2 regions of the Pseudarthrobacter sp. MDT3-1 genome follow, and region 2 is predicted to be linked to the other one. Evidence: predicted binding sites of a transcription regulator. Region 2 holds the regulator's gene; the other holds the start of a gene.
The links. The regulator HrcA, encoded in region 2, represses chaperone genes, less so after heat shock. The targets are predictions, from matches to a motif close to TTNGCACTCGNNNNNNNCGAGTGCNAA.
Positions count from the first base shown of each region.

Region 1 (20,301 bases), on a different contig from region 2:
CAGAACGTAGGGCGCAACCCATACGATCCAGAGCACAACGGCAACCACAAGGATCACTGAGCTGCTTAGGGGGAAGTCCACAATCAAAACCGTATGAGCATTAGGGCAGCCGCCCCCGCATTAGCCACGGTGTGTCGCCGGCAACGTGGCAATTCATTGGATTTATGACCTTGGAAGTACCCATGCCGGGTTCAGGTCCGGCGGGTCAGGACCGGGACGCGAGCCACGGGGCGAGCAGCCCCTCCGGGACCTCGTCAGCGGTCAGCGCGAAGGACCGGTGGTCCGCCCACTCGCCGTTGATGTGAAGGAAGCGTGGACGGTAGCCTTCGTCGCGGAAGCCCAGCTTCTCAACCACGCGCAGGCTGGGGCCATTCTCGGGCCGGATGTTGATCTCCATCCGGTGCAGGCCCATTGCTTGGAAACAATGGTCAGTGGCCATGGCCACCGCCGTGGGTGCGATGCCGTGACCGGCGCGCGCCTGGTCAACCCAGTACCCCAGAGTCGCCATCATGGCCGAACCCCACACAATCGAGGAAACAGTCAGCTGGCCAACGATGACCGGGGCGGCCAACCTGGGTGTGCGCTCAGTGATCAGGAACGGCAAGGCCGTCCCCTGGGCGGCCTGGATTTTCAAGGACCGCACCATCTGCCGGTAGTCAGGCAGGGCACCGCCAGGTGCCGGATTGGATGCTTCCCAGGGCGCCAGCCACTCGCTGTTGCGCCCACGGACCTGGGTCCATTCCTTCTTGTCCCGGTACCGGATGGGGCGCAGGATCAGGTCGCCGCATTCGAGTGTCACGGGCCAGATGGGTCCGGGGCGCACGGCAGTTATTTAGCGAGGCCGGCCGTGAAGCCCGGCAGCCACTCCCGCAGACCGGGGCCAAGGTCGTCGCTGTCAATGGCGAGCTGGACGCAGGCCTTGAGGTAGCTGAGCTTGTCACCGGTGTCGTAGCGGCGGCCGCGGAAGACCACGCCGTAAACTCCGTAGCCGTCACCTTCGCCGGCTGCCAGTTCCTGCAGGGCGTCGGTCAGTTGGATTTCCCCGCCCCGGCCGGGGCCAGTGTGCTCGAGTACGTCAAAAACTGCGGGGTGGAGGACGTAGCGGCCAATGACGGCCAGGTTTGAGGGCGCCTCGTCCACGCTGGGCTTTTCGACGAGCTTGTTGATCCTGACGTAGCCTTCACCGTCGATCTCCTGCACGTCGGCACATCCGTAGGCACTGATCTGGGAGGGCTCCACCTCGATGAGGGCCACCACCGATCCGCCGGTCTTGGACTGGACTTCGATCATGGTGCTGAGGAGTTCGTCCCGCGCATCGATCAGGTCGTCGCCCAGGAGGACTGCAAACGGTTCGTTGCCGACGTGCTGCTTTGCACGCAGTACTGCGTGGCCCAGGCCGTTGGGGTCACCCTGGCGGACGTAGTGGATGTCACCGAGGTTGCTGGCTGCCTGGATGGACTCAAGCTTCGCCAGGTCGCCCTTGGCTTCCAGGGTGTCCTCCAACGAAGGAACCCTGTCGAAGTGGTCCTCCAGGGCACGCTTGTTGCGTCCCGTGATCATCAGGATGTCGTTAAGGCCAACATTGACAGCCTCTTCAACCACGTACTGGATGGCCGGCTTGTCCACCACCGGGAGCATTTCCTTGGGCATGGCTTTTGTGGCCGGCAGGAACCTGGTGCCGAGTCCGGCAGCGGGAATAACGGCCTTGCGTACTGTCTGCTGAGTGGTAGTCACTGGACTAATCTAACGGAGGGGCTGACCATTCAGTAATTATTGGTGGCTCCTGAGCCGGCGCGGCGCAGACGCTGCAACGGCCACCCTAACGGCAGAGAAGGAGCGGCATGTCCCAAGGAAGTAGCGAAGCCAAGGCGGACATCCGCGCACGCCATCGTGCGCGCCGCGCCGCGACGGACGCCACCCAGCGCGACGCGGCCGGTGCCGCCCTGGCCGTCCACGGCGCCGCATGGGCCGAACAACTGACCGGTGGGACGCCGTCGACTTTTTGTGCCTACCTGGGCGTGGCCCCAGAGCCGCCCACGCTGCCCCTGATCAGCGAACTCCACCGCCGCGGCCACACCATCCTGCTCCCTGTCTGTGAACCCGGCCGCAGGCTGAGCTGGACGTACTGGACCCCCGGCGTCGAGTTTGTCCGCAGCCGCTATGCACCGGTGCTGGAACCTGCTGGACCTCGCCTTGACCTCGGCATCATGGCGTCCGTTGCTGCCCTCTTCATCCCCGCCACGGCCGTGGACAGGGACGGCAACCGCATCGGCCAGGGCGGCGGCTACTATGACGTGCTGCTGGCCGCCCTGGCCGGGGACGGCCTCGAGATCCCGTTTGCGGCCGTCGTCTTCGAATCCGAGCTGCTTCCGGCCGGAAGCATTCCCGCCGAAGACTTCGACCGGAGGGTTCCGGCCGCGCTCACGCCCTCAGGTTTGATCCGGCTGCCGGACCCGGCCTGAGGCAGGGCTACTTTCCGGGGTGATAGAATTGGCACTCAGGCCCTGCGACTGCTAATGGACAGTTTCCGCTCAACGCAGTACAGGACCTCTCGTTTGCCCCCGAGGAGGATCACCAGTGCCCACTTATGCTTACGCCTGCAAGGATTGCGGCCACGCCTTCGACGTTTTCCAGTCGTTTACCGACAGCACCCTGACTTCATGCCCGGAGTGCCAGGGCGCCTTGCGCAAGAAGTTCAACAGCGTGGGCGTGGTCTTCAAGGGCTCCGGTTTCTACCGGACCGACTCCCGGGATGCAAAGGGAAGCACCGTTTCGGCTGCCCCCTCCGCCCCCGCGGCCGCACCGGCGCCGGCACCTGCCACCGCCGCTGCGGCCAGCTGACCTCCGGTTAAAAAGACGTACGACGCCGGCGGCACAGTTGTCCACATAGGCACCTTCGCTCCTGTCGGACGTGGTTGCCGGTACGTAGCGTGGTTCGCATGCCCGCTACCCTCTTTCGTTCCAGCCGCGGATCCGCCCCGCCGGGACTCCCGGTCCGCCGCCCGCTCCCGTCAGCACGCTCGCGGGGCGCGGGTGGCCACAGGCTGTTGTCCTTGCTGGGCCGGAACCGGCGCCTCGCAATAGCGCTCCTGCTCTGCCTTGCTGCCGGGATAACGGTCCATCAGCTCACTCCCCCGCCCGCCGATACGGTCTCGGTGTTGGCGGCGGCGCGGGATCTCCCCGCAGGCACGGCCTTGACAGCCACGGACCTGACGGCAACGAAGATCCCGCCGGGGATGCTCACTGCCGGGTCTATGTCCGACACCGGTGACGCCGCGGGAAAGCAACTGGCAGCCCCGTTGCGGAAGGGCCAACTGGTGACGGACTCCCTGCTGCTGGGTCCCGGTCTCCTGACCGGAACGCCACCGGGCTCCGCTGCCGTGCCCTTGAGGATGGCCGATGCTTCCTCCATCCAGCTCGTATCGCCCGGGCAACTGGTCAACGTGGTGCTGACCGGGGCGAACGGCTACGACCAGCAATCCCCCTCAGAGGTGCTGGCTTCCTCCGTTCCCGTCCTGTGGACGTCAGGACAAGGCGGCAAGACGGGTCAGTGGTTGGGCACCGGCGAAACCGACGGGCTGATCGTCGTGGCAGCAGCCCCGGAGCAGGCTGCCCGGCTGGCGGGGGCCTCCACACAGGGTAAGCTGTTTTTCGTCCTGGTGGGACCCGAGGGCGGGGCCGGGTGACGCCGCTGCAGACTGGAGGTCAGCCCCAGTGCGGCGGCTTGTTTTCCTTCAGCCATGCGTCGTGATCGTTGTCGGGGCCATCGCCCCAGCGCTTCGGATCATCCTCCGCAGCCTTGTTGGGCAGGATGCCCGCGGCCCCAGGCAGCTGGCGCTCCGGCACAGCCGCGTTCCCGTTTCGTGCGTCGTCCGCCTGGTCGTTACCGTGTGTATCTGCCTGATCGGCGTTCCGTGGGGTCACAACAACCGCCTCCTCACTGGCCAGGCGTCCGGCCTGGTCGTCGTTCCCTTCGTTTCCTTCGCTCGCAAGCGCGAGCGGGTCCATGTCCTCGTCAAAGAACCCGCCCGAGGCCGTGCCCCGTCCGGGCGGCAGAACATTCTCAAGGCCCAGGTAACCCGCGATCCGGTCCGCGCAGGCGGACGGGTCCGTGAAGACTTCGATGGTCCACAGCGGCATGTACCGCCAGCCCATCCGTTCCAGCAGCTGCGGACGGAGCCGGCTTCGCTCACGGACACTCATGGTGCGGTATTGCTCCGTGCCGTCCGATTCTATGGCCACCGGCCGCGGAATCTCGGCGTCGTCCTGACCCATGGTGCTGAGCGGGTCTGCTGCGGTCACCACGTCAATCACGCCGTCGTACTGGTGCCAGACGCGGGCGCCGCGGGCACGCAGCCGGTCACCAAGATCGGCGACGAGGGGATCGGCCCCAAGCGCCTGCTCACTGGCGGCGGCACGCGAGGCCGGAGTTCCGAGATCAGTCTTTCCCGCAATCTCACGGTTGAGGAGCTCGTAGAAGTCCACCGCGCCGTAGGACAGCCGCGTGTGATCGAGGTCTTCGGGCTGGAAACACGTCAGGACGTGGAGTGAACGCCGTGCACGCGTCATCGCCAAAGCGAATTTTTCCCGCCCGCCCTCAGCGGACAGGGGTCCGAAGTTGTGCAGCGCCCGGCCGTGCGGAGTGCGGCCAAAACCGGGTGAGAAGATCACGTGGTCACGGACCAGGCCCTGCGCCCGCTCAAGGTCAACCACCCGGAACGACTCGGATCCTGCGCTGAAGAAGCTGGCCAGGCCCGGGTGGTTCGGGAGCTGAAGACGAATGGACTCACCGATCCGGGCAGCATGGCGAAGGCTGGCGGTGACCACTGCCAGCGATGTGCGCGGCCGTGTCCGGGCGTGCTCAAAGACCAGCTGCACCACCCGGTTGACCTCGGCCACCACGGATTCGACGCCTTCGTGGTCGGCACTGGGCAGTCCGGTGCCGTCGGGAAGGTACTCCACCAGGAGCGCCCTATCCAAGCCCGTGGCGGACTGTCCCTCGGGGAGCCTGCGGAGGGCGCCGTCGTAAGAGTTCTTGCTCAGCTGCAGGACCAGGTCCTCGTCAACCGCGCGGTAGACAAAATTCAACCGCCAGACAGGCAGGATGGCAGACAGCGCCGAGAACGCGCTTTCGACGCGCTGGTGGGCCGCTTCACCGGCGGCCAGCCGCTCAACACCCACAGTGAACGTCCGGGGGCTGGCAATCTTGTCATCACCGAAAGCAATGACCTGCCTGGCGCGGGCGATGGCGGGCAGGACGGCCTGCAGCGACGTCGCTTCGGCGTCCAGGATGACCACGGCGTCGAAGCGCTGTTCGGCCGGCAGGAGCCCGGTCATGAGGTACGGGCTGACCGACCAGACCGGCACCAGCATGGGGACCAGCTCGGCGGCCTGGGCCGTCAGCGCGGCGAGGGTAACCCGGCCGTCCTTAAGCAGGCTCCTGAGGAGTTGGGCCTGGCGCGGGTGTTCCGCAAGCGCGGCCCGCCACCGGTCGGACAGGTCCCAGCGCAGGCGCGCCGCGCCGCTGGCAATATGGGCGTTGTCCGCGAGCCGGTATTCGGCCTCAAGCTGCCGGAGTGCGTCCCCGTCAGACATGGCCAGGTAATCGTCGCCGCTGATCATCGCTTCCAGCGCGGACTGCCACCAGGCCAGCTCAAGCTCGGCTGCGACGGACTCTGCGGGAACCTCCCGCTCCGCAAGATCGGCGAGGAGCTCCCCCAGGCCGTGCTCGCGCATGTTTTCCACAAGCAGCGTGCGCTCGGGCAGCGTTTTCAGCGTGTGGGTGTCGGCCACGAGCCGCTCCAGCCGCTCCATGAGTTCCTCATAGCGGGCCGTTGCCAGCGACCCGCCGGCCTGGGTGTGCCGGAGGGCTTCACCCAGCTGGGTCAGCTCCCGGTCCAGCGACCGGTACATCACGTTCATTTCGGCAAGGCCCGAGGGGACGGCCGGATGGCGCTGCGAGGTGGCGTAGCCGGACCAGAGGGCACGCTGGTCCTGCACCAGCACCAGCGAGCTGTGGAGATCGGTGATGTGGACGCCCGGACGGACGTACTCCTTCGCGACGCGGCGAAGGCGGGAACGCTGCATGGAGGCCATGTCGACATTCCGCTCCCGGCGCCAGGCGGAGGACGCCGTGGCGGAGATGAGATCGTTGACCGGCCTGTCGAAGATGTCCGGTGTGAACTTGTCGAGGCTTTCGCGGACAGCCACGAGGAGTTCGAGCTGCTCCCCCCACTCCGAGAAGGACGTGCCAAGCCGGATTTCGGCATGTTCGGCCACGCTGTTCATCCGGTCGCGCAGGACAGGCAGGTTCCTGGCCACTGACCGGGCGAGTTCCTGGGCCTCCTCGGTCTCCTTGCGGGTGAGCAGCCGGGCGCCGTGCCACGGGCTGGTAGTGGAGGCGCGGCTGAAGCTGCCAAGCTCGGCAGCGCGGCGAAGCCTGCCGGCGAGCTCGTTGCGGTCGCGGATGCTGTCCAGCACACTGCGCTTGAGCCGCACCGTGGTGGCGGGGGCGGGGTGGATGGAGGTCAGCTCGGCCAGTGACTGCATGGCCTGATACGGCGAGCAGCCCCAGCGCTGGCGCACGTTATGCAGGGACGCCACGTGGTCCATCAGGGCGTGCCGGTGCTCGGTGAGGGTCCGGTGGAGGTTCCCCAGCTGCGGTTCGAGTGACTTTTCGTTCCGTACGATGGCCCGCACCAGCTGGGCCTTGAGCTGCTGTGGTGTGGCTGTGCCGGAGAGCTGGAACAGGATGGATTCAAGTCCCAGCGATTCCAGTTGTGCCGATACTTCATTCAGGCTGGCCCGGCGGTCACCCACCACCAGGACTGACCGCCCAGCGTCCACCAGTGCACCGATGGTGTTGATGGCCGTCTGGGTCTGTCCCGTGCCCGGCGGGCTGCTGACCACCAGCGAGTCTCCTGCGCGGGCGGCATCAATGACGTACTGCTGGTCCGGATCGGCATCGAGAAGGAGGAGTTCGTCGTCCGGGTGGCGCGCGTCCACGCTCGGGAAGCGGGAGGGGTCCGGCGCGGGTACATCAATGACTTCACCGCTGGCCGCCTTGGCCAGGGCGGTGACCAGCGGGTTGCCCTCATTGATCCAGGGGTCGTCCAGGTTGCCGGAGAGGTCCGCAAAAGTGGACACCAGCAGATTGTGCTGGGCCTCGGCGCCATGGATGGGCCGGATGAGGGTTGCAAGCTTATCCAGGACAGGCTGGGGATCGAAGCGTGCGGTGCTGTACGCGAGGCGAGTCACGGCGTTGACGTCAAAAACAATGCCATGGATGGTCTTCAGGTGCCGGACAAGGGCCGGGTTGATGTTGGCCTGCTCGGTGAGCTGCAGTTCGTAGTCGTCCTCACCCGGGCGGACCGTGAGCGAGATTGCGGTGAGCATCACCGGCGCGGAAACCCGCTGGGGTTTGCCACCAACAGCGGAGGTCCACACAACGGTGCCTGCGGAAAGGTAACCGGCATCTATGCCACGGTCATTACCGAGTTCGAAGATTTTCGAGCGGATGTTCCGCGATGCCCGGGCCGCGACGACGTACTGCTGGTGGTCGCGGATGAGTGTGGACAACCGTGTGCGGCGGCCGGCCATGAGCTGGGCCAGACCTGACGGGTGCGCATGGGTCAGGTCAATGGAACCTTCGGGGGTCTTGGTGAAACGCAGCATGGAGTCTGCCCCGGTGACGGGTTTAAGCCCGGACAGCCATTTTCCGAGCTCCTCAGAACCCTCCGCGTGGCCTTGACCAACTGACACTACTGCCTTCTTTTCTGCGTTTGCACGTGACGCCCTGGACCATACCGGCATACTTTCGAGCGTAGCCGCAAAGGAGCCGGGATGAGAGACCGCAACACTGGATCAGGCCAAATTGCGGCGGATTTCAACGGATGACAGCAATGGCCGGCCTCCGCTGACGGAGACCGGCCACTCACACTGTTATTCCCACTCGATGGTTCCCGGCGGCTTGCTGGTCACGTCCAGCACCACGCGGTTGACGCCTTCCACCTCGTTGGTGATCCGGTTCGAAATCCGGGCCAGGAGATCGTACGGCAGGCGGGACCAGTCCGCCGTCATGGCGTCCTCGGACGAAACGGGGCGGAGCACAATCGGGTGGCCGTAGGTGCGGCCGTCACCCATGACGCCCACACTGCGGACGTCGGCCAGCAGGACCACAGGCATCTGCCACACCTCGTTGTCCAGCCCGGCGGCGGTCAGCTCGGCACGCGCGATGGCGTCCGCCTTGCGGAGCAGATCCAGTCGCTCCTGCGTGATGTCGCCGACGATGCGGATTCCCAGGCCGGGGCCGGGGAACGGCTGGCGGCCGACGATTTCCTGCGGCAGGCCCAGCTGGGCGCCGACGGCGCGGACCTCGTCCTTGAACAGTGCCCGGAGCGGTTCCACCAGTTCGAACTGCAGGTCCTCGGGAAGGCCACCGACATTGTGGTGGCTCTTGATGTTCGCAGCACCTTCCCCGCCGCCGGATTCGACGACGTCCGGGTACAGCGTGCCCTGGACCAGGAACTTGATCTTCTCGCCATGGGCCGCGGCCTCGGCGATGATGGCCAGCTCGGCCTCTTCGAACGCGCGGATGAACTCGCGGCCGATGATCTTGCGCTTGGTTTCCGGATCGCTGACGCCGGCCAGGGCGGACAGGAAGCGCTCCTGCTCGTTGGCTACATACAGCTTGACGCCCGTGGCGGCAACGAAGTCGCGTTCCACCTGCTCGGCTTCGCCTTCGCGCAGCAGGCCGTGGTCCACGAACACACAGGTCAGCTGGTCACCGACGGCCCGCTGGACGAGTGCCGCTGCAACGGCGGAGTCAACGCCGCCGGAGAGCCCGCAGATAACCCGGGCGTCGCCGATCTGCTTACGGATCCGGTCCACCTGCTCCTCGAGGATGTTCCCCGTGGTCCAGTTGGGCTCCAGCTTTGCGCCCTTGAACAGGAAGTTTTCCAGCACCTGCTGGCCATAGGCCGAGTGCTTGACCTCGGGGTGCCACTGCACGCCGTAGAGGGCCTTCTCTTCGTTGGCGAAGGCAGCCACTTCAGCGCCGGCCGTCGTCGCCAGCACTTCGAAGCCTTCGGGCGCCTCGTGCACGGAGTCGCCGTGGCTCATCCAGGTGTTCTGGTGCTGCGGCATCCCCTCGAGGACGGAGCGGCCCTCGCCGAGGATGGTGGTCTGGGTGGAGCCGTACTCGCGCAGGCCCGTCTTGTCGACCTTCCCGCCCAGGGCGTTGGCCATGGCCTGGAAGCCATAGCAGATGCCGAAGACCGGGATTCCGGCCTCAAAGAGGTCGGCGCCGACGGAGGGTGCCCCGTCCGCGTAAACGCTGGAGGGGCCACCGGAAAGGATGATGGCGGCGGGGTCCTTGGCCAGGAGCTGCTCGGTGGTGAAGGTATGCGGAACCACTTCCGAATACACATTCGCTTCCCGGACGCGGCGGGCAATCAGCTGCGCGTACTGGGCACCGTAGTCAACAACCAGCACCGGCTTCTGGGAAGTCTGGGATGCAGTGGGAGTAGTCACCGTACTAGCCTACTTTGCGCGGTTGCCCCGCCGCACATTCAGGACCGTGGGTGTGACGCAGTGAACGTCCGACGGCGGGACTCCCCCACCGCTGCAGCGTTCAGTACCGCTGTGCGGCCTGCGGGTTCGCGGCCAGTTCGGCTTCCACCTCGGCGTGCAACTTCTTCTCCACCACGAAGGACAGGAACGGCACCACGCCGCCCAGGGCCAGAAGGACGAGCTTCGTGAACGGCCACCGCATCAGAGTCCAGAGGCGGAAGTTGGAGATCAGGTACACCACGTACATCCAGCCGTGGACGATCAGCACGGCGACGGAGATGTTCGCACCGCCCACCACGCCCTTGGGCTCGGCGTCGGCGAAACCCAAGCCGAACGGTTGGCCCGTGACGGCGTTGGTGCCACCGGCAAACAGGTACTGGCCAAAGGCGTAACGTGCGATGAGTTCGGCGCAGAGCAGCAGCAGCATGGCGCCGGTGAGGTACGCCAGCACCTTGTAGAACTTCAGGGCGGAACGGATCTGCCGCTCGGTACCGCCGAAGCGGCGCTTCTTGCCCTTGCCCTGCGGAGAATCCTGCTGGACGGCCGGTTTCGGTTCGATCATGGCTTTACCTTTTGTTGGAGCTGTTCAGAAGTTGCTGGGGTGGGCGCTGTACCCAGGTGAGGATCGTCGTCGTGTTCCTCTTCGAGGTCCCGCCGATAGTCGTCCTTGACCAGGCGCCACCAGATAAACAGGGCGAAGCCGGCGAACACCACCCATTCGAGCGAGTAGAAGAGATTGAGCCAGTTGACCTGCTGCGCGGGCGGCTGGGGGCCGATTTCCAAGGGCTTCAGGGCACCATCAACCGCCGCGGCGGACAGGTCGGACCCGGACGCCAGTTCGGAAGCTGCGGCCACGAATCCCGGGTACATGCTGACGTCCCAGTAGTTGATGAGTTCGGCAACAGACACGGCGGAGGCGCGGCCGGCTTCCGGTGCGGTGGCCGGCAGCGGTGATTCTGACGGCAGCAGCCGTCCGGTCAGGTTCACAACGCCCGACGGCGGTGCGCCGGCGTCGTCGGGATCCGCCACCCAGCCGCGGGCTACTGGAATCCAGGTCTGGGGTGAAGCAGCGACGCCGGTGAGCGCGGGCGCTCCGGTCACGGCGAAGGCGGAAACCACCCAGTAGCCGTTCGCACCATTCTTCAGGCGGCCTGGCACCAGGACCTGTTTTGCGGGGTCGTAGGTTCCCTCGGCGGAGACCATCTGGTCTGACACTGAACCGGGGAAGAAGACTCCGGGCTCAAGCGTCTCCGTCAGCATCCTGACGTCCTCGGTGGCGGGACTGACCACAACTTCGGGCTGCGTGGACCGACCGAACTGCCACTGGCTGAGCAGGACAAACACCCCTGAGACCGCGATCGCGAAGACCAGGCCTGCGATCCATCGGGGCTTAAGGGCTGTTTTCCACACGTGTTAACCGTACTTCGTTCCTCTGTAGAACAACTAAACGACCAGGTACGTCCCGGCCTTGGAGTGGGGCAGCAGGGTCCCTACGTGGCGACGGAGTCGACACGAAAGGGCCTGCCCCACTCAATGGTCGAAGAACACCAGGCTGGAGTTGATGAGCTCGGCGATGACTTCGGCATCGTAGGCCCGCCGCAGCGACTCCCGGAAGGACTCCTTGGACAGGGAGCGAGCCAGGGTGGCCAGGACTTCCAGATGATCGGAAAACGAGCTTGCAGGGGTGGCGATCAGCAGAATAACCGTGGCCGGACCGTCGGCGGCACCGAAGTCCAGGGAGTGGCCGTACTTGGTGATGCCCACGGCGATGGACGTCCGCGAGACGAACTCGCTGCGGGCGTGCGGGAGCCCGATCCCGCCCGGCAGGCCGGTGGCGAGCTGGTGTTCGCGGGCGTTGACGTGCTCCAGGAACCGCGGCAAGTCCGTGACCCGCCCGGCGGCGAAGAGGCGTTCTGCCAGTTGCGCCGCGGCGTCCGACTTGTCCGTTGCCTCCAACTCCAGAATCACCAAATCGGAGGTGGTGAGATCGGCATCGTACCGGTCAAGTGGTTCCGCCAAGGCGTGTCCCTTCAGTCAGGAGAATTGCTGGTGTGCGGTGCCGCCTCAGCGCAAAGGGACGATGTCCTCCACGCCCAGCCGTGCGGCGTCGGCGGATTCGTCATCCGGCTGCTGCTGGCTCAGCCGTTCAGCTTCAACGCGTGCTATGTAGTGCTTTATTTCGCTTTCGCGCTGCACATCGCTCCAGCCAAGGACTTCGCCCATCAGTTTAGCGACAACCGGCACCGCCGACACGCCACGGTCCCAGGCCTCGATGGAGATGCGGGTCCGCCGGGTCAGGACGTCATGGACGTGCCGGGCGCCCTCGTGGGTTGCGGCGTAGACGGCTTCGGCCTGCAGGTAGTCGTCAGCACCGGGCAACGGCTCCGCCAATTCAGGATTCCGGGCGATGATGTCCAGCACCTCCGGAGTCATGGACCCGTAACGGTTGAGCAGGTGCTCTACCCGGGCCACGTGCACGCCGGACTCTTCAGCGGTCCTGCTCCTGCGGTTCCATGCAGCCTTGAAGCCGCTGGCACCGAGCAGCGGGATGGTTTCGGTACAGCTCGCCGGGACCCGCTCATCCATGGTGCGGGTGGCCTCGTCCACGGCGTCCTTGGCCATAACCCGGTAGGTGGTCCATTTGCCGCCGGCCACCACCACCAGGCCCGGTACGGGGTGGGCCACGATGTGTTCACGGGACAGTTTCGCCGTGGAATCGTTCTCCCCCGCCAGGAGCGGGCGCAGTCCGGCGTAGACGCCTTCAACATCCTCCCTGGTCAGCGGGCGTTTCAGGACCCGGTTGACGTGCTCGAGGATGTAGTCGATGTCCTTGCTGGAGGCCGCCGGGTGGGCCTTGTCGAGGTTCCAGTCGGTGTCCGTGGTGCCGATGATCCAGTGCCGGCCCCACGGAATAACGAACAGCACGGACTTTTCGGTGCGGAGAATCAGCCCCACCGTGGACTGGAACCGGTCGCGGGGCACTACGAGGTGGATGCCCTTGGACGCCCGGACCTTCAGCTGCCCGCGGTCGGTGACCATGGCCTGGGTTTCATCGGTCCACACCCCGGTGGCGTTGATGACCTGCTTGGCTTTGATGTTGAATTTCGAACCGTCTTCGTGGTTGACCACTTTGGCCCCCACCACGCGCTCACCTTCACGCAGGAAGTCCACCACCGCCATCTGGTTCACCGCATGGGCGCCGTAGTGCACCGCCGTCCGGACGAGGTTTGCCACGTACTTGGCGTCATCCACCTGGCCGTCGTAGTAGCGGATGGAGCCCACAAAGGCGTCTTTTTTCAGGCTGGGGGCGGCCCTCAGCGTGCCCCGCCTGCTGAGGTGTTTGTGGAACGGCACGCCGCGGCTGTGCCCGCCCGTAATGGACATGGCGTCATACAGGGCGATCCCGGCCCCCACATAGGGCCGTTCGAAGAACGGTTTGGTCAGCGGATACAGGAACGGCACCGGCCGGGCCAGGTGCGGGGCCAGGACCGAAAGAATCAGGCCACGTTCGTGCAGCGCTTCCTTAACCAGCCCAAAATCCAGCATCTCCAAGTAGCGCAGGCCGCCGTGGATCAGCTTGGATGACCGTGACGACGTGCCGGCGGCCCAGTCGCTGGCCTCCACGATCCCCACGGTGAGGCCGCGGGTCACGGCATCCAGCGCCGCACCGGCGCCCACGATGCCGCCGCCGACGATTAGGATGTCCAGTTCGTTGCCGGGTTCCGAGGTGGCCCTGAGCCTGGCGATCGATGCTTCCCTGGCCGCAGGCCCCAGGACCCCGCCTTCGTTTGGAACAGTGTTCACGGAACGCCTCCCTTGCCGCTGCTGCCGGTGGTAAAACCACAGTACTTCCTTGCCGCACAGTTGGGCAGGGCAGGTTCCACGAGGGAGGCGCTCCGGACGACGTCAGCGGCGTCGGCCGCCCGTCAGTTAGAGGCCGTCAGTTACCCGTGTACGGAGAAACTACGACGTCGACGCGCTGGAATTCCTTCAGGTCCGAATAGCCGGTGGTCGCCATCGAACGGCGGAGTGCGCCGATCAGGTTGGATGTGCCGTTGGTGTGGTGGCCGGGCCCGAAGAGCACCTCTTCGAGAGGTCCGACGGTGCCGACGTTGGCGCGGTCTCCGCGGGGCAGTTCGAGGTGGTGGGCCTCCTGGCCCCAGTGCCAGCCCTTGCCGGGTGCCTCTTCGGCCCGGGCGAGGGCGCTGCCCAGCATCACGGCGTCGGCGCCCATGGCAATTGCCTTGACGATGTCACCCGAGGTGCCCATGCCGCCGTCGGCAATTACGTGGACGTACCGTCCGCCGGATTCATCCATGTAGTCACGGCGGGCGGCCGCGACGTCGGAGATGGCGGAGGCCATGGGCGAGTGGATCCCCAGGGCGCGCCGCGTGGTGGCGGTGGCTCCGCCGCCGAAGCCGACCAGGACGCCGGCGGCTCCGGTGCGCATCAGGTGCAGGGCGGGCGTGTAGCCGGCCGCGCCGCCCACAATCACGGGGACGTCCAATTCGTAGATGAACTGCTTGAGGTTCAGGGGTTCATGGTCTTTCGAGACGTGCTCGGCTGACACGGTGGTCCCGCGGATCACAAAGATGTCGACGCCGGCAGCCACCACGGTCTTGTAGTGTTCCTGCGTGCGTTGCGGGGTCAGCGAGCCGGCCACCGTCACGCCGGCGGCGCGGATCTCCGCCAGGCGGGACGTGATCAGTTCCGGCTGGATGGGAGCGCGGTAGAGCTCCTGCATACGGCCGGTCACGGCGGGGCTGTTGACCTCGTCTTCGAGGGCGCCGATCTCGTCAAGGATGGGCTGCGGGTCCTCGTAGCGGGTCCAGAGGCCCTCAAGGTCCAGCACGCCGAGCCCGCCGAGCCGGCCCAAGGAGATGGCCGTCTCCGGGGACATGGCCGAGTCCATCGGGGCTGCAATCACGGGCATGTCGAACTTGTAGGCATCGATCTGCCAGGAGACCGACACGTCCTTGGGGTCGCGGGTACGACGGTTAGGGACAATCGCAATGTCATCCAGGGAGTAGGCACGACGCCCACGCTTGCCACGGCCAATCTCGATCTCGTAAGTCACGTGACCACTTTACTTGACCACGTGGGATGCGGTGGGGCGCCTCCTCTTAGGTTCATCCTGAAACTGATAGTCCACACTTTATTGACATGTTTTGTCAACCATTTACAAGTTTTGAAAATACCTTTATGTTTACTCTCGGTTACCACCTGATCCACCACGTGACCACCCATCACTCCCCTTCATACGGGCCACACCTGTGCCCGTTCCGAGAAAGAAGCTCCTATGGGACGTTCATCAATCAGGCGCCACCGCATCCTGGCCCTGTCGCTCGCCGCAGCAGTCGGCACCCTGGCCTTCGCCGGTTCGCCGGTCTTCGCCACCCCCGAAGACGGTGACCGCACTGCAGCCGGGCCGGCCGCCGTCCAAGGCACTGCGGTGCACGACGTGGCCGCCGGAGAGGCCTACACGAAGTTCATCGTCGAATTCAAGGAGACCACGGCGAACGCCACCCCGAACGGCCGCGCCAATGCCTGGGGCAAAGCAGCCAAGTCACAGGGCGTGAAGGTGCAGGAACTCCGCACCCTGGCCACCGGCGGAACGCTGATCGAGGCGGACAGGGCCCTGTCCGGGCAGGCTGCCGAAGACTTCATGGCCGAGATTGCGGCGTCCGGATCGGTCGACTACGTCGAACCTGACGCCCGCATGACGGTGGCTCTCACGCCCAACGACCCACGCTATGGCGAGCAATGGGATTTCACTGGCACCAACGGCATGCGGGTCCCCGGGGCTTGGGACGTTGCTACCGGCACCGGCGTGACGGTGGCCGTGATCGACACCGGAATCACGGCCCATCCGGACCTCGACGTGAATGTGCTGCCGGGCTACGACTTCGTCTCCGACGCCACGGCAGCGCGTGACGGCAACGGACGGGACGCGAATGCGCAGGACCAGGGCGACTGGTACGCCGCCGGCGAGTGCGGCCAGTCGACAGCCGGCAACAGCTCTTGGCACGGCACGCACGTCGCCGGCACCGTTGCAGCCGTGACCGGCAATGCCGCCGGCGTGGCGGGCGTCGCACCCAACGCCAAAGTGGTGCCGGTACGCGTCCTGGCCAAGTGCGGCGGGTCACTGTCCGACATTGCCGATGCGATTATCTGGTCAGCCGGCGGCACCGTCCCGGGCATCCCGGCCAACGCCAATCCCGCCACGGTCATCAACATGAGCCTGGGCGGGTCCGGTGCCTGCGGCAGCACGTACCAGGCAGCCATCAACTCCGCAGTTTCGCGGGGAGCCACCGTGGTGGTGGCGGCCGGCAACAGCAACCAGGATGCTTCCGGATTCCGCCCGGCCAACTGCAACAGCGTTGTGAGCGTGGCCGCCAGCAACCCGAGCGGCAGCCTCTCCTACTACTCCAACTACGGCTCCACGGTTGACCTGACCGCACCCGGCGGAGACGTCCGTGTAGCGGGCGGCGGAATCCTCTCCACTATCAACACCGGTACCTCCACACCGGGCTCCGCCGGCTACGCCAGCTACCAGGGAACGTCCATGGCAGCTCCGCACGTGGCCGGGCTGGCCGCACTCATGAAGTCCAAATCGTCCACGCTTACCCCGGCCCAGGTGGAGTCCACGCTCAAGCAGGGAACCCGGGCAATGCCGGGCGGCTGCACCACGGGCTGCGGCACAGGGCTTTCGGACGCCACCAAGACCATGGGCCTGCTGGGCGGGGTCACTCCCCCGCCGTCCGGCAACCTGCTGCTGAACCCGGGCTTCGAATCGGGCGCAGCCTCCTGGACCTCTGACCACGCCGACACGTTCGAGACCGGAACGAATGCCAGGACCGGTTCCGGCTTCGCCGGCCTCAACGGCTGGGGCCAGGCAACGTCCTACATCCTCGACCAGGCGTTTGCAGTCCCGTCCACGGTGGCCACCGCGTCACTGTCCTTCTACCTGAAGGTGCAGTCGGACGAGACCACATCCAGCGCGGCCTATGACACCCTGAGGGTTCAGGCGGTCAGCAACGGTGTGACCACCACGCTGGCCACTTACTCCAATCTCAACGAGTCCGCCGGCTATCTGCAGAAGCAGCTGGACCTCTCCGCCTACAAGGGCAAGAGCGTGACCCTGCGCTTCCTGGGTGTTGAGGACTCGTCGCTGGGGACGTACTTCTACCTCGACGACACAGCGGTGACCACCTCTTAGCCTCGGGGCCACACGAATCCGGGACCGCCGGCCACGCCTTGCAGCGCGGCCGGCGGTTCCTGCGTGGAGTGCGTGACCCTAAGCCCTGCCGTCGTCAGACGCCCTCGGCCTCCTCCACCGTCAGCTGGGATTCGAACATCCTGAAGTAGCGGCCCCGCAGCGCCACCAGTTCCTTGTGGGTGCCCTGTTCCACAATCCGCCCGTCCTCGAGCATGTAGACAATGTCGGCCTTCTCAATGGTGGCAAGCCGGTGGCTGATGGCAATGATGGTGCTGCTGCGGTCCGCGAAAAGCCGGGTGAAGATCCGGTGCTCGGCCAGTGCGTCGATAGCGGACGTCGGCTCGTCCATGACCATGAAGGTGGCGTTGCGGTAGAAATTCCGGGCCATCGCGAGCCGCTGCCACTGGCCGCCGGAGAGCCCGCTCCCCTTCCGGCCGCGCGGATCCTCCATCCAGTTGCTGACATAGTTGTCCAGGCCGTTGGGCAGCTTGTTGATGAACTCCAACGCTTCGGCGTCGCTGGCTGCCTGGCGGATCCGTTCGTCGTCACGGGGCGGGTCCACGTCGCCAAAGCGGATGTTGTCGGCAGCCGTGGCGAATTCGTACTTGAGGAATTCCTGGCTCAGGACGGCCAGGTGGCGGTGCCAGGACTTAACGTCGACGGCGGCGAGGTCGACGCCGTCGAGCATTACCTGCCCGGAATCCGGGCGGTAGAGTCCGGCGAGGATCCGGATCAGTGTGGACTTCCCCGCCCCGTTCTCACCCACGACGGCGATGTGCTGGCCTTCGCGGATGGTCATGCTGATGCCGCGGATCACCTCGGTGTCGCCGCCCGTGTAGGTGAAGCGGATGTCCCGCAGTTCCACAGTTTTGGGCGCCTGGAGCAGCGGCGGTGAATGGTCCGAATGAACCGGCATTGCCATGAACAGCTCGTAGTCCTTGAGGTTGGCGAGATCCTCGTCGATCGAACTGAGGGAGGACACCAGGCTGTTGGCTGTGGACAGTGCGCGGCTGACGATCTGCTGGACATAGAGGAACTGGCCAACGGGCTGGGCACGGGCGATGATCTGGCCCACCACCCAGATCAGGGAGATCACCTCGGCGCCGTACTGCAGGGCATCGGCGGCGAGCTGCTTGGGGATGTAGCGCTTCTGGAAGTCCAGGCGGCGCCGCTCGTCAGCATCGCGCAGCTGGGAACGAAGGTCCATCAGGTAGCCCACGATCCCGTAGAGCCGCATTTCGGCGATGTGCTGGGGGCGGAGCAGGTTGGTTTCGATCATCCGGCGTTGCCGGCGGGAGTCCACCTGGGTGTTCCAGTGGGCGATCTGTTCGCGCGAGAGCTTGAACTGCAGGTAGACGCTGGGCACAATCGCCACCAGGACAATCACGGCGATCCACCAGCTGACCAGCAGCAGGGCGCCCACGGCCAGGATCACGGAGACCAACTGGGTGAAGATAGCCGCGATCCTGTCCAGCACGCGGGCATAGGAATCGGAAAACCGTTTGGCCCGGTCGTAGAGGTCCACGGTTTGCTTATCGTCATAGCGCCAGAACTCCAGCGCCAGGAAGCGCTCGTACATCTGGTCGCCCACGATGGCGCCCACCTTGAAGCTCATAAGCTGCTGGATGTAGCGGTCCACGCTGCTGAAGCCGCCCCACAAGAGCCCCAAGGCAGCCGTGATGATGACGTACACAATGGCCTGTTGGCCTGCTGCGGAATCACCGGCGTAGGCGGCCGCCAGGGCCGTGGTGGTCAGCGCTGCGAAGTACGTGGTCACCAAAGGCAGCGTCGCCGAAATGAGCGAACCGACTACTTTCATTACGACGGCGGCTGGCGAAGCCTGGAAGCTGACCCGCAGCACCTGCGCCACGGCCCGGGCGTAAGGCCGCAGCGCCAACCGCCGCTGAGGGTCCTTTTTTGGGTTCAGTTCGGCGGGATGGCGTGGTCGGGACATGGCTCCAACCGCCGGGGACTAGCGCGAACCGTAGTTCGGGGCCTCCACGGTCATCTGGATGTCGTGCGGGTGCGATTCCTTGAGGCCGGCCGGCGTGATGCGGACGAACTTGCCGCGGACCTTGAGCTCCGGAATGGTGGGGGCGCCGGTGTAGAACATGGTCTGGCGGAGGCCGCCCACCAGCTGGTACGCCACCGAGGCGAGCGGGCCGCGGTAGGCGACGCGGCCTTCGATGCCCTCGGGGATGAGCTTGTCATCACCGGAGACATCTGCCTGGAAGTAACGGTCCTTTGAGTAGGAGGTGTTCTTGCCGCGGGACTGCATGGCGCCCAGCGAGCCCATGCCGCGGTAGCTCTTGAACTGCTTGCCGTTCACGAAGATGAGCTCGCCCGGGGACTCGTCGCAACCGGCCAGGAGGGAACCCAGCATGACGGTGTCGGCGCCGGCAACCAGCGCCTTGCCGATGTCGCCCGAGTACTGCAGGCCGCCGTCGGCGATCAACGGAACGCCGGCCGGGATGGCTGCCTTGGCGGACTCGTAAATGGCGGTGATCTGCGGGACGCCCACGCCGGCCACCACGCGGGTGGTGCAGATGGAGCCGGGGCCCACGCCCACCTTGATGCCGTCGGCACCGGCGTCGATCAGGGCCTGGGCACCTTCGCGGGTGGCAGCCTGGCCGCCGATGATGTCCACGTGCGCTGCTACGGGATCGGACTTCAGGCGGCGGATCATGTCCAGCACACCCTGGGAGTGGCCGTTGGCCGTGTCAACGAACAGTGCATCGACTCCGGCGTCGACCAGTGCCATGGCGCGTTCCCAGCCGTCACCGAAGAAGCCGATGGCGGCACCGACGCGGAGCCGGCCCTCATCGTCCTTGGTGGCCAGCGGGTACTGCTCGGCCTTGGTGAAGTCCTTGGTGGTGATGAGGCCCTTGAGCCGGCCCTGCTCGTCAACGAGCGGAAGCTTTTCGATCTTGTTCGTGGCCAGCTTGTGGGAGGCTTCCTCACGGCTGATGCCTACGTGCCCGGTGATCAGCGGCATCTTGGTCATCACGTCGCTGACCAGCCGCAGCGGGAAGTCGGCTTCGGGCACAAAGCGGGTGTCGCGGTTGGTGACAATACCGAGGAGCCGCATGCCCTCGTCCACCACGGGGAGGCCGGAGACCCGGTACTGCGAGCAGATCTCGTCCAGTTCGGCCAGCGTGGCCTCGGGGCCGATGGTCAGCGGGTTGGTGATCATCCCGGATTCGCTGCGCTTCACGCGGTCCACCTGGTCGGCCTGGTCCTGGATGGACAGGTTGCGGTGGATGACGCCCAGGCCGCCCTGGCGAGCCATGGCAATGGCCATCCGGGATTCGGTAACCGTGTCCATGGCGGCGGACAGCAGCGGTGTGTGAACGGTGATCCGCTTGGAAATCCGCGAAGACGTGTCAGCCTCGGACGGGATGACGTCCGTGTGGCCCGGGAGGAGCAGGACGTCGTCGTAGGTCAGGCCGATGAAGCCGAAAGGATTGTGCTCGGGCTGGGTCATGAGTGCGCCTCTTACCTTGGTTACGGGT
Region 1 covers NZ_JBTNDX010000002.1:237,439-257,739, forward strand. Annotated here, with positions in the region: gene ACX80X_RS02450 (hypothetical protein) at 1-57, opposite strand, end outside; gene ACX80X_RS02455 (GNAT family N-acetyltransferase) at 206-823, opposite strand; gene galU (UTP--glucose-1-phosphate uridylyltransferase GalU) at 829-1,734, opposite strand; gene ACX80X_RS02465 (5-formyltetrahydrofolate cyclo-ligase) at 1,842-2,462, shown strand; gene ACX80X_RS02470 (FmdB family zinc ribbon protein) at 2,578-2,841, shown strand; gene cpaB (Flp pilus assembly protein CpaB) at 2,940-3,686, shown strand; gene ACX80X_RS02480 (AAA family ATPase) at 3,706-7,812, opposite strand; gene guaA (glutamine-hydrolyzing GMP synthase) at 7,942-9,531, opposite strand; gene ACX80X_RS02490 (DUF3817 domain-containing protein) at 9,632-10,132, opposite strand; gene ACX80X_RS02495 (SURF1 family protein) at 10,129-10,980, opposite strand; gene ACX80X_RS02500 (PTS sugar transporter subunit IIA) at 11,101-11,589, opposite strand; gene ACX80X_RS02505 (glycerol-3-phosphate dehydrogenase/oxidase) at 11,635-13,374, opposite strand; gene ACX80X_RS02510 (GuaB3 family IMP dehydrogenase-related protein) at 13,511-14,647, opposite strand; gene ACX80X_RS02515 (S8 family peptidase) at 14,870-16,789, shown strand; gene ACX80X_RS02520 (ABC transporter ATP-binding protein) at 16,884-18,743, opposite strand; gene guaB (IMP dehydrogenase) at 18,762-20,273, opposite strand.
Region 1: the regulator HrcA is predicted to act here: its motif matches at 2,491-2,517, upstream of ACX80X_RS02470 (FmdB family zinc ribbon protein).

Region 2 (9,529 bases):
CGCAGGGCATTGAGGCGCAGACCCTCGCGAACCTGTACCTGGCGATGGAAAACAACCTCACCATCATCCCCGTGCTGAACAAGATCGACCTCCCGGCAGCCCAGCCTGAGAAGTACGCGGCGGAACTGGCCAGCCTGATCGGCGGCGACCCCGACGACGTGCTCCGCGTCTCCGGCAAGACCGGCATGGGCGTCGAGGTCCTGCTGGACAAGATCGTCCGCGATCTGCCGGCCCCCGTGGGGGACCCGAACGCCCCCGCGCGCGCCATGATCTTCGACTCGGTCTACGACACGTACCGCGGTGTGGTTACCTACGTCCGTGTGGTTGACGGCATGCTCCACCCCCGTGAACGCATCCAGATGATGTCCACCCGGGCCACCCACGAACTCCTCGAGATCGGAGTGAGCTCCCCGGAGCCCACCCCCTCCAAGGGTCTTGGGGTTGGCGAAGTGGGCTACCTCATCACCGGTGTGAAGGACGTCCGCCTGTCCAAGGTCGGCGACACCGTCACCAACCTTGCCAAGCCTGCCACAGTCTCCCTTCCCGGATATGCCGATGCCAAGCCGATGGTCTTCTCCGGCCTGTACCCGCTGGACGGCACGGACTACCCGGTGCTCCGCGATGCGCTGGAGAAGCTGATGCTCAACGACGCCGCACTGGTGTACGAGCCCGAAACGTCGGCCGCGCTCGGCTTCGGCTTCCGCGTCGGCTTCCTCGGCCTGCTCCACCTGGAAATCACCAGGGAGCGGCTTGAACGCGAATACAATCTCGACCTGATCTCCACCGCCCCCAACGTGGAGTATGAAGTGACGCTGGAGGACAAGAAGGTGGTCCATGTGACCAACCCCAGCGAATACCCTTCCGGCAAGATCGCAGAGGTCCGCGAGCCGATGGTGGCCGCCACCATCCTGGCGCCGAATGAGTTTGTGGGCGCCATCATGGAGCTCTGCCAAAGCCGCCGAGGCGTTATTGGCGGCATGGACTACCTGTCCGAGGACAGGGTCGAAATCCGCTACCGGCTGCCACTCGCTGAGATCGTGTTCGATTTCTTTGACATCCTCAAATCCAAGACCCGGGGCTACGGCTCGCTGGACTGGAAAGCCGACGGCGAGCAGGTGGCCGACCTGGTCAAGGTGGACATCATGCTCCAAGGCGAACAGGTGGATGCCTTCTCCGCCATCACGCACCGCGAGAAGGCCTATGCCTACGGTGTAATGATGACCGGCAAACTGCGCGAGCTCATTCCCCGCCAGCAGTTCGAAGTGCCCATCCAGGCTGCCATCGGCTCCAGGATCATCGCCCGGGAAAGCATCCGCGCCATCCGCAAGGACGTTCTGGCCAAGTGCTACGGCGGCGACATTTCCCGTAAGCGCAAACTGCTGGAGAAGCAGAAGGAAGGCAAAAAGCGCATGAAGATGGTGGGCCGCGTTGAGGTCCCCCAGGAAGCCTTCATCGCTGCGCTGACCACCGACGAGTCCAAGGACAAGGCCAAGAAGTAGTGATGACAGTGGCCGGCAACACCGGAGGCCCCTGCAATGCCTAGCATTCTTCCGCTCGGTGACCCCGCGCCGTCGGACGGTCTGCTGCCCGCCCAGGCAGTGGCCGGTGCGGCGGACCGGGCCTTCGGGCTGTACGTGCACATCCCGTTCTGCGCTGTTCGTTGCGGATACTGCGACTTCAACACCTACACGGCCACCGAGCTGGGCGGCGGGGCGTCACAGGACGCCTACGCCACCACGGCCGTGTCCGAAGTCGACTTTGCCGCCACAGTCCTGCGGAACTCGGGTCTCCCGGACCGGCCGCTGAGCACAGTCTTCTTCGGCGGCGGCACTCCCACGCTGCTCCCGGCGGAAGACCTAGCGCGGATCCTGACGGCCGCCGTCGGGCACTGGGGCCTGGAACCCGGCGCCGAAGTGACTACCGAAGCAAACCCGGACTCGGTCACCCCTGCATCCCTTCAGGTCCTGGCCGATGCCGGTTTCACCCGGGTTTCCTTTGGCATGCAGTCTGCCGTTCCCCATGTACTGAAGGTCCTGGACCGCACGCACACGCCCAGCCGCGTGCCGCAGGTGGTGCAGTGGGCGCGCGATGCCGGACTGGCCGTGAGCCTGGACCTGATCTACGGGACGCCGGGGGAGTCCCTGGAGGACTGGCGGTTCTCACTGGAGACGGCACTGTCCTACGAGCCTGACCACATCAGTGCCTACGCGCTGATCGTTGAGGACGGCACCAAGCTGGCCGCCCAGATCCGCCGGGGTGAAGTCCCGGGAATCGACGACGACGACCACGCCGACAAATACGAACTCGCCGACCAGCTGATCGGCGCTGCTGGCCTTAGCTGGTATGAGGTCAGCAACTGGTCCCGGACGCCGGAGCAGGCATGCCGGCACAACCTCGCGTACTGGCGCGGGGACGACTGGTGGGGCATCGGGCCAGGTGCACATTCACACGTCGGCGGGGTGCGGTGGTGGAACGTCAAGCACCCCACGGCCTACGCCGGACGGCTCGCTCAGGGCCTGTCGCCGGCCGCCGGGCGGGAAACGCTGGACGCCGAAACCCGCGACGTTGAGCGCGTGATGCTTGAGGCCCGGCTCGTGTCGGGGCTGGCAACGTCAACGCTGGGCGACCACGGCCGTCACGCCGTGGCCGGGCTCATTGCCGACGGCCTGGTGGAGCCACCGGCTGCCTTCCACGGCACGCTGGTATTGACCCTGAAGGGCCGCCTGCTGGCCGACGCCGTGGTCCGAAGGATCCTGCCAGGCTGACCTGCCGGACAAGCTGGTGGGCCCACGCCCGCAGGGTTCCCTGGAGGAGGTTTAGGGTGACGGTGGGGACTACTTGATCCAGCGCAGGTTGTACTGGTAACGGTGGGGCTGGCCCTTGTTGACATGGATACCTGCGGCCACGGAGAAGCAGGTCAGGGCAATCCAGATCAGGGTGGCGATGACGGCGAAGATGTTTCCCACCACCGGAATGAACACCAGGAGATTGGCCACCAGCGCCGCGATGGTGGGCGGCAGGCTGAAGTTCAGCGCTTCCTTGGATTCCTGGGCGGTAAACGGCCCGCGCTCACGGAAAATCAGGTAGATCAGCAGTGACGGAACACAGCCGAGGATCCCGCCGAAGTGTGCCAGTGTGGCCCACTGGCGGTCTTCGCTGGCCGTCAGGGGCAGCGCGTTAGCCGGAACGCCCTGGTACTCGGAACGGCCCTGGCCGCCGTGGTCGTCCCGGTGCTCGCGTGCGTTTTGTGCCACGGTTTTCTTCCTTCGAAAGTGCAATGGTGCTGGGTTGGAGAATGCCGGAGTGAAGCAACGGCAGCCTCCGCAGTACCAAGAATACTGGTTCAGCCACCAAATGCTGCCGCCAGGAGCCGGATCCGGTGTCAGGGCACCGTCAGGAAGTCGATGACTTCCTCCACTCTCCCGAGGAGTGATGCTTCCAGGTCCGCGTAGCTGCGGACAGCGCCCAGCAGCTTTTGCCAGCCAAGCCCGATGTCTTCCTTGGTGGAGTGCGGCCAGCCGAACGCTGCCAGGATTCCGGTCTTCCAGTCCTGCCCGCGCGGCACCACCGGCCATTGCTCGATGCCCAGTACAGCGGGCCGGATGGCCTGCCACACGTCAACGTAAGGGTGCCCGACGATCAGGACATTCCCCACCGCGCCGGGGGAGGCCATCACGGCAGCCGCGATGCGCCACTCCTTCGAGTCCGGCACCAGGTGGTCCACCAGGACCCCCAGCCGCCGCCCTGGACCGGGACCGAATGCGGCCACCGCCCCTGCCAGGTCATCAATGCCATGCAAAGGCTCGACGACGATGCCCTCTACGCGGAGATCGTCACCCCAGACTTTTTCCACGAGTTCGGCGTCGTGCTTTCCCTCCACCCAGATTCTGCTGGCTTTGGCCACCTGGGCGCGCTGGCCGGCCACGCGGAACGAGCCGGACGCCGTCCGGCCGGCGGCCACGGGGGCGGCCTGCCCGGGCGCCGGGGGAACGAGCCGGATGGGCTGCCCCTCCAGGAGGAACCCGAAGCCCAGCCGGAAGGACCGGGACTTGCCGCGCCGGTCTTCGAGGGCCACGACATGCATGCCCCCGGACTTCTCCACCCGGGTCACCGCTCCCACCCAGCCTGACTGGGCGTCTTCGAGAACCATGCCACGTTCCACGGGGACCTCGGGGAGTTCGCTTCTCACAGGCGCGGTGATCTCCTGCGGACCCCAGTTCTGGTACTGCATGGATTGATTCCGCCTTGCCGCTAGATCCTGGCCCGGAATTTCGCCCGGAGCGGTACCAATGCTAACAACGGGGTGACTCATATTAGACTGTTAGCACTTAGGCATGTCGAGTGCTAACCCTGCAGTGACCACGGATGGAGGTGGAATATGAGCGAGCCGCGCAAACTCGAAGTACTGCGCGCCATCGTGGAGGACTATGTGCACTCCCGCGAGCCAGTAGGTTCAAAAGCGCTCGTGGAACGCCACCACCTCGGCGTGTCCAGTGCCACCATCCGCAACGACATGGCGGCCTTGGAAGACGACGGCCTGATCACGGCCCCGCACACCAGCGCCGGACGGATCCCCACAGACAAAGGCTATCGGCTGTTTGTGGACCAGATTTCAGCGGTAAAGCCGCTTTCCCATGCGGAACGGCGTGCAATCCAGTCGCTGCTGGAGGGCGCCGACGATCTGGACGACGTCCTTGACAGGACCGTCAGGATGCTGTCGCAGCTGACCAACCAGGTCGCCGTAGTGCAGTATCCGCATCTGAGCCGCGCCACCATCCGCCACATCGAATTCGTCCTGCTCGCGCCCCGGCAGGTCCTGGTGGTCCTCATCGCCACCACCGGCAAGGTCGAGCAGCGCGTGATCGACATCGGCCAGGACCTCGGCGACGACGCCATCGCCGCGCTGCGGTCACACTTCCTCGGATCACTCGCGGGCATCTCGCTGAGCCGGCTGACCCCCTCGCTGCCGGGAGTCGTTTTGTCCGTCAGCCCGGGCCAGCGCGCGGCGGCCCAGGCCTTGGCCCACGGGCTGGAAACGCTCGCCCACAGCAGCCGGGAGGAACGCATGGTCATGGCCGGAACGGCGAACCTCGCCCGCTCCAATGTGGATTTTCCGCTCAGTATCGGGCCGGTCCTGGAAGCGCTCGAGGAGCAGGTTGTCCTGCTGCGCCTCCTGAGCGACATGGCGCAGGATCCGAGGGGCGTGGCAGTCAGCATCGGGCGTGAAAACCCGTACGACGGGCTCGCGGAAGCCTCCGTGGTGGCCACGGGCTACGGACCAGACAGCACTGCCAAGATCGGTGTGCTCGGCCCTACGCGGATGGACTATCCCACCACCATGGCCGCCGTCAGGGCAGTAGCCCGTTACCTTTCAAGAATTCTGGGTCCGTAACAGCACCGCGGTCCAGGCACGAAGAGCAGTGCCGGCAGCCCGGCTGCCGGCAGTACAACAAGGAAGAGATACGAACTTTGAGCAGCCACTACGACGTCCTCGGAGTCTCGCCGGAAGCCACCGGGGAAGAGATCAAGAAGGCCTACCGCAAGCTGGCCCGCACTCTTCACCCGGACGTAAACCCCGGGGACGATGCATCGGACCGCTTCAAGGCCGTGACCCATGCCTACGAGGTACTTTCGGACCCGCAGAAGCGCCGGATCTATGACACCACCGGCAATGAGAACGGCACCGACAACGGGTTCGGCGGCGGCGGATACTCCGGCCAGGGCTTCGCGTTCCAGGACATCTTCGACACGTTCTTCGGGGCCGGCGGCACCTCCGGCCCCGCGTCCCGGGTCCGCCGCGGCCAGGACGCGCTGATCAGTGTACGGATCGAACTCCGCGATGCCGTGTTCGGCGTCAACCGGAAACTCGAAGTGGACACAGCCGTCACCTGCCCCACCTGCAACGGGTCATGCTGCCGCGAAGGCAGCCACCCTGTGCGCTGCGATATCTGCGGCGGCAGCGGCCAGGTCCAGCGGGCGGTTCGCTCCATCCTGGGCCAGGTCATGACGGCGGCCCCGTGTGGCAGCTGCGAAGGCTTCGGGACGGTCATCAAGGACCCCTGCAACGAATGCAGCGGCCAAGGCCGCATCCGCAGCCGGCGGTCGCTCACCATCAAGGTGCCGGCCGGTGTTGCCACAGGCACCCGGATCCAGCTCTCCGGGCAGGGCGAAGCAGGCCCGGCCGGCGGACCGTCCGGGGACCTGTACGTGGAACTCCGGGTCAACAACGACGCCACCTACGCGCGCGACGGTGACGACCTGCACGCAACGCTGCACATCCCGATGACTGCCGCCGCCCTGGGCACCGAGCTGTCACTGGAAACCTTTGACGGGCTGCAGGAAATCGACGTCAAGGCAGGGACGCAGTCCGGAGAGATCATCACGCTCCGTGGACTCGGCGTGACGCACCTGCGCGGTTACGGCCGCGGGGACCTGATGGTCCATCTGCAGGTGGAGACGCCGGCCAAGCTCGATGCCGCGCAGGAGGATCTCCTGCGGCAGCTGGCGAAGCTGCGGGGCGAGCAGTTCACGGAAGGCAAGCTGGCTGCCAGCGGCGGCGTCTTTGCCAAGCTGCGGGACCGGTTCGGTAACCTGTAACGGTGAGCAATCCCGTTTTCTTCAGCGGTGCCGGGTCGCTGGACGAGCTGGTGCCCGGTGCCCGTTTTGTCCTTCAAGGGCCGGAGGCACGCCACGCCGTGACCGTAAAACGGCTATCTCCCGGAGAAGCAGTGGACATTGCCGACGGCGCCGGAAAGCGGCTGACAGGAACTGTTGTCTCGGCGTCGCCCGCGGAGCTCACCGTGGAATGCTCCGCCCTCGTGGTGGAGGACCGGCCCGATATCCGGCTGGTGCTGGTGCAGGCCCTGGCCAAGGGGGACCGCGATGAAATGGCCGTGGAAACGGCAACCGAACTCGGGATCGATGCCGTAGTTCCCTGGCAGTCCGAGCGATCAATTGTCCGCTGGAAGGGTGAGCGCGCGGCCAAGGCCCACGCAAAATGGCAGTCCGTGGTCACTGCCGCCGCCAAGCAGGCACGCCGCGCCTGGATCCCCGAGGTGCGCGCCGCCGTCGAAACGCCAGGCCTTGGGGCGGCCGTGGCGGCAGCGGATCTGGCCGTAATCCTGCACGAAGACGCGGTCCGGCCGCTCCGGTCTGTCCTGGAAGCATGGCAGGGCAACCAGGCTGGCGCCGGACCCCTGGAAATTCTGCTCATCGTTGGCCCGGAAGGCGGAATCAGTCCTCGCGAAGTCACCCGGCTTTGCGACGCCGGCGCCGTGACGGCGCTCCTGGGACACCACGTCCTGAGGTCATCCACGGCCGGACCGGCAGCGGTTGTTCTGGCGAGCGATGTACTGGGACGCTGGACAGCCCCGGTATCCTGAGGCCGCCTGCTGCGCATGCTGCTACCGGACGTTGAAGTTCCGCGTATCCACATTCAGCTCCTGGCTGGTGCCGGCCGCATCCACCTGCGAAACGCGGAGCTCGTAACTCCCCGAGGACAGGCTAAGGGCAAGCGTAAAGACTCCGGACTGGGCGGCTTCGGCAGCTGCAGTGGTCTCCCCGGTCAGGTAGGGCGCCTTGTTCCCGTTCGCTTCGGCCCGCAGGATCTGCCAGCGGAGCTTACCGCCCGGAACGGTGCTGCGGCCGGTGATCTTGACGCTTCCGCCGGCCAAATCAGTCCCTTCCTGCGGATCGATGATCCACACGGGCGCCACCATTCCGGCAGCTCGGGACATGGGGTCGCCAAGCTGGACGTGGTCGAAGGCAACGTAATCGGTGTGGCTATCCACCAGGATCCTGACCTGGATCTGCTGGCCGGAATCGATCAGGCCGGAACTCGCAGCCGCTGCCGTAGCGGTAAAGACCAGCTGCTGAATGGCGCGGCCGGCCATGTCGGCGTCGAGATTGCTGTTAAAGGCATCCTCCGAGACGTCGACGGTAATGACGTTCTTGCCGGAGATGGACGAGGCGAGTTTCTCGGGATCCTGCCAAGGCGTGAAGAAATCCGGGTCCAGCGGCTTCTCGGACATCATGGCCCGCAGGGCGCGGGTCACTGGATTCTCCTGCTCCGGCACGTCCCGGAACTCCCGGTATAGGAACACGTTGCTGTTGCTTCGGCCAATCCAGTAGACCGGTGCCTTATTCGAGGACTGTGTAGTTTCCAGGGGCGCACTGGTGGAAGGTGCTCCGGGGGAGCCGGTGGCGGCAGCACTGGAGTTTGCCGTCAGGTTGGGCTCAGGGCTGGGTTCCGCGATACAACCGGTGAGAAGGAGGAATGCTGGCAGCAGGCCCAGGAAACGTTGCGGACGAAAACGCGGCGCGACGCGTTTGGAAGTGAGGGGGGTAGCTGTTTCCGGCATTCTCGTGGCCCTGTCCTTCCTGGCGGTGAAATGGTGAGGCCTGGGCCTCGGGAGCCGGTCCCCCCGACGGCCTTGATTTCCAGCATCGCATAGCCAGCCCCGCCAAAAGGACCGAATACGGGCGGGCGGCGCAACTGCAACGGGAACGATATGAGCCCGATATGAAGTTGATACCTAATGACGCCGACCGTCCCGCAGTAGGCCGGTGACGGGAGCCCTTGCCGGAGACCACCGGGCGCTGCTGGGAGGCGCCGCCTGGCGTAAGATGGAAGGACTCCGCTGGCTCCGGCGTGCTCGGCAACAGCCCCGTCCACGCAGCAGTCGGCGGCATTTAAGTTTCGAACTGGAGGAGACCACGGGCCTGCGGGCCAGCACCATGACTGAATCAGCGAACGGAAAGCGCCGGCTCAATACTGAACGCGCCGCCGGAGAATTCCCCCATTCACTTCCCGGTGTTCGGACGGAGGTGGTTCTCTTCGACAACTCCGATCAGATGGTCCAATCGCTCGGCAGCCATGATGAGGCCTTGCGTTACATAGAAGAGCAGTTCCCGTCCGTTAACTTCCACGTCCGTGGAAACGAACTGTCCATGAGCGGCCCTGCCGACGAAGTTCCCCGCATCATGCGGCTGCTGCATGAAGTTCGCGGTCTCGTGGCCCGTGGCACAGTCATCAGCCCCGCGGTGTTGCAGCAGCTCGTCTCGTTGCTCCGCAGCCAGTCATTGCAGAACCCTGTGGACGTCCTCACCCATGACATCCTCTCCAGCCGGGGGAAGACCATCCGGCCCAAGACCCTGAACCAGAAGAACTACGTGGACGCGATTGACGCGAACACGGTGATCTTCGGGATTGGCCCTGCAGGTACGGGCAAGACGTACCTCGCGATGGCCAAGGCTGTCCAGGCGCTGCAGCAGAAGGAAGTCAGCCGTATTATCCTGACCAGGCCTGCCGTCGAGGCCGGCGAACGGCTGGGATTCCTGCCGGGCACCCTGAGCGACAAGATCGATCCCTACCTGCGCCCGCTGTACGACGCGTTGCACGACATGATGGACCCCGAGGCCATCCCGCGCCTGATGGCCGCCGGGACCATCGAAGTGGCGCCGCTGGCTTACATGCGGGGGCGCACGCTCAACGACGCCTTCATCATCCTGGACGAAGCGCAGAACACCA
Region 2 covers NZ_JBTNDX010000003.1:254,362-263,890, reverse strand. Annotated here, with positions in the region: gene lepA (translation elongation factor 4) at 1-1,499, shown strand, start outside; gene hemW (radical SAM family heme chaperone HemW) at 1,536-2,765, shown strand; gene ACX80X_RS03875 (DUF4870 domain-containing protein) at 2,835-3,254, opposite strand; gene ACX80X_RS03870 (DUF3097 domain-containing protein) at 3,383-4,231, opposite strand; gene hrcA (heat-inducible transcriptional repressor HrcA) at 4,379-5,392, shown strand; gene dnaJ (molecular chaperone DnaJ) at 5,470-6,597, shown strand; gene ACX80X_RS03855 (16S rRNA (uracil(1498)-N(3))-methyltransferase) at 6,600-7,382, shown strand; gene ACX80X_RS03850 (GerMN domain-containing protein) at 7,404-8,360, opposite strand; gene ACX80X_RS03845 (PhoH family protein) at 8,737-9,529, shown strand, end outside.